Regions from separate parts of the Mesorhizobium sp. BR1-1-3 genome, predicted to be linked through region 1. Evidence: predicted binding sites of a transcription regulator. Region 1 holds the regulator's gene; each other region holds the start of a gene.

Region 1 (3,274 bases):
ATCGGGTGAACTGCGCGACATGACGGCGCTGACGCGCAGGGCTCATGCGGCCGGAGCGCTGATCGTCTGGGATCTCTGCCACACCGCCGGCGCCCTGCCCGTCGAGCTCGATCAGGCAAATGCCGATTTCGCTGTCGGCTGCACGTACAAGTACCTCAACGGCGGTCCGGGCGCGCCGGCCTTCATCTATGCCGCACAGCGCCACCACGGCGATATCAGCCAGCCGCTCAGCGGCTGGTGGGGCCATGCGCGGCCCTTTGCCTTCGAACGGGGTTATGTTGCCGGCACCGGCATCCGCCGTTTTCTGTGCGGTACGCAACCGGTCCTGTCGATGCGGGCGCTCAAAGGCGCGCTTGCCATCTGGAGCGACGTCGACATGGCGGCATTGCGAAAGAAGAGCGTCGCGCAGACAGAACTGTTCATCCAGCTCGTCGAAGCCAAGTGCGGCGCCTACGGTCTCGCGCTGGAGACTACCCGCGACGCGACCAGGCGCGGCAGCCAGGTGTCGTTCCTTCACGACCATGGCTATCAAATCATGCGGGCGCTGATCGAGCGCGGGGTGATCGGTGACTTCCGCGCACCGTCGACCATCCGTTTCGGCTTCACGCCGCTCTATGTCAGCTACAAGGATGTGTGGCTGGCGGTTGAGGTTCTGGAAGACATTCTGCGCACGGGTGCATGGAAGGACCAGCGTTTCGCCGTCAAGGAAGCCGTTACCTGACGCACCGATCCCGGCGATCCGCCGTCGCTGCCCTCACTGCCTGGCAAATAACGGAGAGCTGAATTTCCAGCCAAAATGCCCAACTGACGTTGGCGTTTTGGCTCCGTTTCGTTCACGGCCAACGAACGTCCCGAAGGTTGCAATCGCCCCTTGTCGAGGTCGATCGACAGATAATGCCAAGCTTTGGTAGGGGATAAGCCACAGGTCATTAACCATAACAATTTCAATGTGAGCAGGCGCATTGCCGAAGGTGGCGCCCGTCGATCGTAACCCGCTGGCAAGCGCCAAATAATTTCAGTAGCCTTAACAAATTCATTAAACTTTAAACGGTTGCAGAACACAACTGGAACAGATAGTGTTTGTTCTGGGTTTGTTTTTCGATTCTGGTTTCAGGGAACCTGGGGGCCGCCATGCTGACACGCAAGCAACATGAACTGCTGATGTTCATCCACGAACGCCTGAAGGAGAGCGGCATTCCGCCATCCTTCGACGAGATGAAGGAGGCGCTCGACCTTGCCTCCAAATCCGGGATTCATCGGCTGATCACGGCCCTTGAGGAGCGCGGCTTTATCCGCCGGCTGCCCAATCGGGCCCGCGCGCTGGAAGTGCTGCGGCTGCCGGACTCCATCGCGCCAGGCCTCAATGCGGCAAAGAAGTTTTCGCCAAGCGTCATCCAGGGCAGTCTTGGTCAGGGTGGTGCTCTTGGCCGGCAGATCAAGCCGGCGCCTTCGCGGATGCCTTCGCCCGGCAATGACGACGATGCGGTCTCTGCCGTTTCGATCCCGGTCATGGGTCGCATCGCCGCCGGCGTGCCGATCGATGCCATCCAACATCAGACGCATTCGATTTCGGTGCCGCCGGACATGATCATGGGCGGCGCGCACTATGCGCTGGAGGTCAAGGGCGATTCGATGATCGAGGCCGGCATCTTCGACGGCGACACCGTCATCATCCGCAACGCCGACACGGCCAGCCCCGGCGAGATCATCGTGGCGCTGGTCGATGAAGAGGAAGCGACGCTGAAGCGGTTCCGCCGCAAGGGCGCCTCGATTGCCCTCGAAGCCGCCAATCCAGCCTACGAGACACGGATTTTCGGGCCCGATAGGGTCAAGGTGCAAGGCAAGCTCGTCGGCCTGATCCGTCGCTACTGAGACGGCTGTGGGTTGACCACTGGCTTCTCGGGTTTCTTGAAGGGTGCCAGCCCCCTCGCCTCGCGAGAGTATTTGCGTTGCGTGTGCCAGGGCCGATATGGGCTGTCCACCGCGAAGCTGATCGTCGCCGGCGTGGTCGCCGATTGGCGATCGAAGAAGACCGCGGCACTGCCTTTGCGAGCCAGTTGCCGCTTGGTGATGACGAGAACCAGCGGGTTATGACAGGCGTCATAGGCGGTGGCGTCGTTGACGACGATCAGCTCGGCGAAGCCGCAGGCTTTCCAGGTGTCCTTGCGGTCCTCGACATAGGCAATGATCGCACCGGACATGTGCCTGGCCACGCAAACGCCTGAGGAGCAATAGAACGGCGATCCCGGCGGTAGCTCAACGGCATCCGCGACGTCGAATTGCCCATCGCTGTTGTCGAACACTTCCGGAACGACAATGGTTTCCGATGTCAGCGCGCGTTTCCAGTTGTCGACGGTGAATCCGTTCGGCCGTTGCCGGCTAACGGCAAGCTCACCGCCACCGATCGGCAACGCCACCAGCCGGGCGTCTTCCGAGATCAGCACATCGGGCGTGCGCGTATCCGAGACGGTCAGCAAGCCTGCCAACGCGAATGGCAGAGCCGCGAGCCGCAGCCATGTCGTCGCCATCGTCGCGATGACCAGGGCAATGGCCACCAGCAGGACCGACTGCTGCGAAATCAGCCCGACCCCATCGACAGGCGAACGCTCGGAGATCCAGCCTGATATGGCGATCATCATCGTCAGGCCCTTGCCCATCAGGTAGAGAGCTGGCCAATCCAATCCGAAAGGCATCAGCAGCGCGCTGGCGACGGCCAGGAACATGACGACGGTGACGATCGGCATAACCGCGAGATTGGCGAACAGGCTGAGCGGCGACACACGCTGAAAATGCCAGATGGCAAACAGCGTCGTGGCGCTGCCGGCGATGATCGAGGTCATGGCCAGACCGATTGCCGCCAGCAGGAATTTTCGTGTCAGGAACCCGGGCAAGGATCGCTTCGGCGGCGGCGTTCTTGCTTTTCCCGCGCGGTGATCCGCCCAGCCGGCATAGGCGCCGACCAGAGCCGCGGTCGCGGCGAACGACATCTGAAAACTCGGGCCGACCACCTCATGCGGCGACACCACGATGACGGCGATCGCCGAGATCGCCAGATTGCGCATGGTGAGTGCTGCTCGATCGAACAGAACTGCAATCAGCATCACTGCCAGCATGATGAAGCTGCGTTCGGCGGCGACGACGATACCTGAGATGACGAGGTAGGCTGCGATCGAGAACAGTGCGGCGGCAGCGGCATACTTCTTGACCGGGCGACGCGCGGAAAAATCGGGAAACAAGGCGAAGGCGCCGCGCAGCAACCCCATGATGGTGCCGG
Region 2 (3,274 bases), on a different contig from region 1:
GTTCGGCGAGGTGGCGTTCGACCGAAAGCGGCGCGACGGGCAGGCGCGGCGACACCGCCTCGTCGAGCCGGCCAAGCGCCTGGTCGAGGCGCAGGAGCAGCAGGGCGCCGAAGCGGCGGGCGAGCGGCGCGCGCGGTGCGGCCATGACGGCGCCCGCCGTGCGCAGGCCCACACTTTCCAGGCTGGTGCGGGTCGAAGGTTCGATGCGCAGCGCGGCCAGCGGCAGGGGCGCCAGCAGCGCCTCCTCCTCGCCTGACACAACGATGCGGTCGCCGCAAAAGCGTGCCGCCGCCCAGGCAGCGCCCGGCGTCGCGGCAAGCCCGGCGCGGACATCGAAACCCTGATGGAAGAAGCGCGACAGGATGTCGTCCAGCATGGCGCGCTCGCCGCCGAACAGATGGGTGCAGCCGGTGACGTCGAGAAACAGGCCGTCTGCCCCGTCCAGCGCCACCAGCGGGGTGTAGCGGTCGCACCAGTCGGCGAGGCCTTCGAGCAGGCGGCGATCGGCTTCCGGATCGGCCTCGACGACGTCGATCGACGGATGCATGGCGCGCGCATCGGCGATGCCCATGTCGCGCTTCAGGTGCAGCGCCTCAGCCCGCTCGTCGAGGGCCGAGATGCGCTGTGCGTTGCGGTCGCGATGGCTGATCACGAGCGGCGGGTGAGATGGGTGATCCGACGGCCGGGAACGCCAGGACCGCCCCAGACGCTGGCGCAGGATTCTTTCCGCCGCCAGATAGGGAAACCACAGGGACAGGATTCTTTGCCCGGTCTCTTGCCTCGCCCGCTCTTTCGTCGAATGCGCGTTCATCGGGGTTCCACTCCAGTGTGAATTGTCCAGGCAGGGCCGTGCGGCTCTTGCCGATGGTGAGGGTGAAGGCCGGGCGGCCGATCGAGCCGGCCAGCGGCCCGGCGATGGTGTCGCGCGGCACCGCCGGCGCCGAGGCGACGATGAGGCGGACGGGTGCCGCCGTCGGTTCGGGCCCAGCCGCCTGCCGCAGCAGGAACACCGGCCGGCCGGCCGCTTGCGCCCTTGCATGCAGCCGGCGTGTCGCGGTCAGGTCAAGCCGCTGCGGATTGCCGCGGATTTCCAGGATGACGGCGGCGAGCGCCGTCATCCGGGCCGCCTCCTCGGCGACCCACAGTGCATCGACGAGCCTTGGCGCCTCGGAAAACAGCAATTGCTCCGGCTCGATGCCGAACGAGGCGTGAAGCCCCCTGGCATAGGGAAAGCCGGCCTCGCGAAAAATCTCCGATGTGCCGATCCACAGCACCGGCAGCCCCGGCGTTTGCTTGAGGATCAGGCTGGTGAGCGACAAAGCGAAGCCGGCGACGGCCCCGGCATCGCGGGTTTCAAGCCCATGGATTTCGCTCAGGGCGGCCTTCGGCAGCCCGCCGCTCAGGGCGGCATCGAGGCGCCCGACGCCGATAGGCAGGAACGCATCCGGCAACGCCGCGGCAATGCCACGCCGGACGATTGTGAGATCAGTGTTGACGTCAGCATCAAAGGGTGCGGCTGCCGGCGCAGCCAAGCGCTCGGGCAGCGTTCCCTCGATTTTCGCGATCTGGCGGCGCAGGGCAAAAACAGTCTCCCGCGCCACGGCGGTCATCGCCATGACGGTCAGCTTCCACTCACAATTGTTCCTGTTATGTTCCTATAGATTCCAGAGCGCATCCCAAGAGTCAAGCAGAGTCATGGGGAATTTATTCCTCTCTGCAGGGATGGCGCAGGCGCATCGGCCCGTTCATTTGCCGATTCCGGTGCGAAAGCCTATATGCCGGGATCAAAGGACAAAGCATGGCCCGCATCTACAAGACCCGCACCTGGCACGACGAACTCTCGCCCTCGATGGACGAAATGGAGTTCCTGGCGCTGGAGGCGTACGCCCATCTGCCGGAGGATTTTCGCAAGCTGACCGGCGAGATCGTCATCCAGATCGCCGAGTTCCCGACCGACGAAATCATGGACGATCTGTCGCTGGAAACGCCATTCGACCTGCTCGGCCTGTTCGAGGGACGCGGCATCGCCGAGCGCTGGAACCCGCAGACCGGCGAAGGCCCGAACCGCATCACGCTCTACCGCCGCGCCATCCTCGATTACTGGTCCGAGAACGAAGAGACGCTGGGCGACATCGTCACCCACGTGCTGATCCACGAGATCGGCCACCATTTCGGCCTGTCGGACGATGATATGGAGAAGATCGAAGAGGCGGCGGAGTAGGGTGCGCTGATATTCAGGTGATGCCCGCCTGCAAATGATGGCTTCCTGCGCTTCCCCGCTCTACCGCGTCGCGGTAGAACTGTGCTCACGTACCCAAAAGTACGCTCCGCTCCGGTTCTCGGAAACCACCATTTTCGACTCGGCCTGACCTGAATCTCAACACACCTGCGTCGGAGCTTTTCAAATCTACCAGTCACTCAGCTTGGTATCGGGCCCGTATTCCTGACCGTCGATATCCTTGACCACGGCCTGGCCGCAACGCATCGCTTTGGCCTTCTTGTCGTAGGCATAGGTCGGCGAGCCGAACAGATGCCAGCCCTTGTTCAGCGCCGCTGTCACCTTGTGGCAGAAGCTGGCATCGTCCGGAGCGGACAGAAAGCGGTAGAGTTTCATTGTTCAATTCCTGTCGTGAGTAGCTGTAGTCCGCTCGCATCCATCGAGCATTTATGACCCGATGGCGGCTGCCTTCGCCAGCAGTTTTTCGGCCTGCGCCAGGTGCAGCCGTTCGACCATCCTGCCGTTCAGCGCGATCACACCCTTGCCGGCATTCTCGGCGAGCGCGAAGGCTTCCTTCACCGAGCGTGCCTCGGCCACCGCTTCCGTGGACGGCACGAAGGCGCGGTTGGCGGCTTCGATCTGGGCCGGGTGGATGAGGCTCTTGCCGTCGAACCCCATGGCCGCGGCTTCCGCGCATTCATGGGCGAAGGCGTCGAGGTCGCGAAAATCGTTGGAGACGCCGTCGAGCATGTCGATGCCGCCGGCGCGTGCGGCCAGCACCATCTGCATCAGCCATGGCACGAGGTAGCGCCTGTCAGGCGTCGCCAGAATGCCGGTCTCCTTGACCAGATCATTCGTTCCGGCAACGAAACAATTGAGCCGCGAGGCCGGATCGCGGCCAAGTTCGGCGATGGCGCCGATGTTGAGCAGCGCCTTGGGCGTCTCGATCATCGCCCATAGTTTCACGCTGTGGGGAGCGAAATTATCGTCGAGCACGTCGCCGGCCTCGAGCAGGTCGCGCGGCGTGTCGACCTTGGGCAGAAGGATGCCGTCGGG
Region 3 (3,274 bases), on a different contig from region 1:
GGCCTGGCGGTCGGGCATTCCTTCCTCAACAGCGGCACGGGGCCGTGCCGTTACCTGATGATCGGCGAGAAAAATCCCAACGAGGTCTGCGTCTATCCAGATTCCAACAAGATGGCGGTCGACGCCTTGCGCCGGCGCGACGGCATTTTCGACATGGGAGCGGTGAGGCGGTACTGGGACGGCGAAGAGATGGAGTAGCCCCCGGCTTCACAGCTCCTTCTCCGCCAACTCCCTGAATTCGTCGGGAACCGAGCGCGCCGCCTCCAGTGCCACGGTGCCGTAGCCGACCGCCTGTTTGCCGAAGCGCTCGCGGATCTTGTCGATGGCGCGGTCGGCGTCGAAGCGTGCTAGGCCCTTCTTCGTGCCGGGCCGGCGCCTCTCGTCGGCGAGGCCAAGCGGCAGGTGGAGCTGCAACTCGAAGCTTTCCTCAAGATGCGAGACCGAGATCGCCAGCAGCGAGATCGTTTTCTCCTGTGGATTGTCGGCAAGCACGCCGCGCACCAGATCGCCGGCGATCTCGGCCAGCATCGCGGTTGCCGAGATCGGCTGGTCAAGCGTGATCGAGCGGGTGACGGCTCTGAGATCGGCAAAGCGCACGCGTACCGTCACCGTGCGGCCGGGCCTTGCCTTGGCGCGCAGCCGACTGGCGACGCGGTCGGCCAGATGCAGCAGTGTCGGCACGATGACCCGTGCCACAGCCGGCTTCTGGCCAAGCGCCGATTGGGCGCCGGCCGAATGCGCGCGGCGCTTCGTCTCCAGCTTTCGCGGGTCGCGGTTCCAGGACAGGGCGGCGAGCTTTTCGCCGGCGGCGGGACCGAGCAGGCGCGTCAGCGCGCCGCGATGCGTCCTGGCCAGTTGACCGATGGTCTCGACGCCGATCTCGGCCAGTCGCGCCCTGGTCGCCGGGCCGACGCCCCACATCAGTCCGACCGGCAGATCATGCAGGAAGGCGAGTTCGGTGCCGGGTTCGACGACCACCAGCCCGTCGGGTTTGGCGACCTGCGAGGCGATCTTGGCCAGATGCTTGGTGCGCGCCACGCCGATCGAGATCGGCAGGCCGAGTTCGGCCCGCACGCGGCGGCGGATGGTTGTCGCGATCTCCTGCGGCGAGCCGAACAGATGCGTGCAGCCGGCGACGTCGGCAAACGCCTCGTCGATGGAAATGCGCTCGACTACAGGCGTAAAATCGTCGAGCACCTTGATCGCCGCATCGCCCAGCCGCTGGTAATGGCTGAAATTGCCGCCGACGAAGATCAAATGCGGGCAGAGTTCGCGCGCCTTGCGCCCTGGCATACCGCCACGCACGCCGAAGGCGCGCGCCTCATAGGAAGCGGCGAGCACGACGCCGCCGCCCACCGCGATCGGCTTGCCGCGCAGCGACGGATCGAGCAACTGCTCGACAGAGGCGTAGAAAGCGTCGAGATCGGCATGCAGGATGGTGGCTGTCGTTTCCATCGACCGCACATCCGCAGTTGCTGATAGATTGGAACAAATAAAGAACAAAGATGGATCGTTGTCAAGCGAAGGGCGATTGGGTGCGGCAACAGCCATGCCGGTTCGGCTTGAACGCAACCGCCTAGACACTATGCTCCGCTCGCAGCGCCGCTTTCATCTTTTCCAGCGCTGCTTCGCCGCCTGCCGCCAACTGATCGGTAATCTTGGCCAATCTCTCGTCGGCCTTGCGGTGCTTGCTGCCCCAGGCGCCGAGCGTCGCCAGCACCGGCAATAGGTCGATGCCTGCTTCGGTCAGCCGGTAGACCGTTCTCAAGCCATGCGTCGGGTCGTCGCTTCTGGTGAGGATGCCTTCGTCCTGAAGCGTTTGCAGTCGCTCGGCCAGCGTGCGCGAGGAGATGCCTTCGTCGGATTGCAGGAATTCGCGAAAGTGCTTTTTCCCGGCGAAGACCATGTCGCGGATGATGAGCAGCGTCCAGCGGTCGCCGATGAGTTCGAGCGACAGGTTGATCGGGCAGTCGGATTTTTCGCGCGTCGCCATCTATGGTTCCATTTCTAAATCACTTTACTATTGACATCGTTTTGGCCTTGCGTCAACAGTTCCAAATGTAAACTATTTTGCGATAGCCGTGAGGAGAATGACGGTGAAAAAGCTGGTCCTGCAGATGCAGATGTCGGTCGACGGCTTTGTCGGCGCCACCGAGGACCATTCCTGGCAGCTCTGGGAGTGGGGTGACGAGAGCGCTTGGGACGATGAGCTGAAGCAGGACTTCAACGCTGTCTTCACAGGCGTCGATACCATCCTGCTCAGCCGCAAGATGGCGCAGGAGGGCTATCTCACCCATTGGAGCAATGCCGCCAAGAAGTTTCCACACGATCCGTTCTACGCCTTTGCACAACGCATCGTCGACGCCCGCAAGGTGGTGCTCAGTGATAAGCTCAAGCAATCGGCCGGGGAGCCGGTCTGGGAGCGCACGAGCGTGGCCAGCGGCGACCTGCCGCGCGAAGTCAATGCGCTGAAAGCGGGCGAGGGCGGCGACATGGCCGTGTTCGGCGGCGCCGGTTTCGCGTCGGCGCTGATTGCGGCCGGGCTGGTCGACGAGTTTCAGCTTTTCATCAACCCGGCGGTGCTGGGTGCGGGCCGCCGGATTTTTGATCAGGGCGGTTTTAGAAACCTGCGGCTGCTCGGCTCGAAGACCTATGACTGTGGCATGGTGGTCAGTCGCTATGCACCGGCGGGGTGAGGGGGACCTCCATCTTCTCCCTGCTCACTTCGCATCGTGAAAAATAATCCCGACCGTGTGGCGCATGCCTGAGCGCAGCCGGCTGACGCCATGACGCAGGTTGACGCGGTAATTGCCTTTGGTGCCCTGCACCGGCCGGTTGTGGACGGCAAAGACAACGGCGTCGCCCTGGCGCAGCGGCACCACCTCGACCCGGCTCTGCATGCGCGGCCGCTGCTCGGTCAGCGCGAACTCACCGCCGGTGAAATCCTGGCCCGGCTCGGAGAGCAGGATCGCCACCTGCAGCGGAAAGGCGAGGTCGCCATAGAGATCCTGGTGCAGGCAGTTGAAGTCGCCAGGCACATATTGCAGCAGCAGCGGCGTCGGCCGCGTCTGGCCGGCGGCATGACACTGATCGAGAAACGCGGCATGCGTCGCGGGATAACGCATGGCCTGCCCCATCCGCTCGTTCCACCGATTGGCGACCTCGGCCAACCTGGGATAGAGCGCGCTGCGCAGGCCGCCCAGAAGGTCGGGCAAGGGATAGCGGAAATAGCGGTACTCACCCTTGCCGAAGCCGTGCCTGGCCATATGGATGT

The links. The regulator LexA, encoded in region 1, represses DNA repair genes until DNA is damaged. The targets are predictions, from matches to a motif close to TGTTCNNNNTGTGTTCNG.
Region 2: the regulator LexA is predicted to act here: its motif matches at 1,640-1,657, upstream of LB559_RS31425 (ImuA family protein).
Region 3: the regulator LexA is predicted to act here: its motif matches at 1,485-1,502, upstream of dinB (DNA polymerase IV).

Annotation. Positions count from the first base shown of each region.
Region 1 covers NZ_JAIUIC010000001.1:31,958-35,231, forward strand. The annotation lists gene kynU (kynureninase) at 1-721, shown strand, start outside; gene lexA (transcriptional repressor LexA) at 1,132-1,872, shown strand; gene LB559_RS00155 (ComEC/Rec2 family competence protein) at 1,866-3,274, opposite strand, start outside.
Region 2 covers NZ_JAIUIC010000023.1:10,697-13,970, forward strand. The annotation lists gene LB559_RS31420 (DUF6504 family protein) at 1-652, opposite strand, end outside; gene LB559_RS31425 (ImuA family protein) at 594-1,616, opposite strand; gene LB559_RS31430 (metallopeptidase family protein) at 1,799-2,221, shown strand; gene LB559_RS31435 (DUF1737 domain-containing protein) at 2,408-2,614, opposite strand; gene LB559_RS31440 (HpcH/HpaI aldolase/citrate lyase family protein) at 2,666-3,274, opposite strand, start outside.
Region 3 covers NZ_JAIUIC010000022.1:2,737-6,010, forward strand. The annotation lists gene LB559_RS31070 (cupin domain-containing protein) at 1-198, shown strand, start outside; gene dinB (DNA polymerase IV) at 208-1,455, opposite strand; gene LB559_RS31080 (winged helix-turn-helix transcriptional regulator) at 1,577-1,993, opposite strand; gene LB559_RS31085 (dihydrofolate reductase family protein) at 2,097-2,696, shown strand; gene LB559_RS31090 (2OG-Fe(II) oxygenase) at 2,721-3,274, opposite strand, start outside.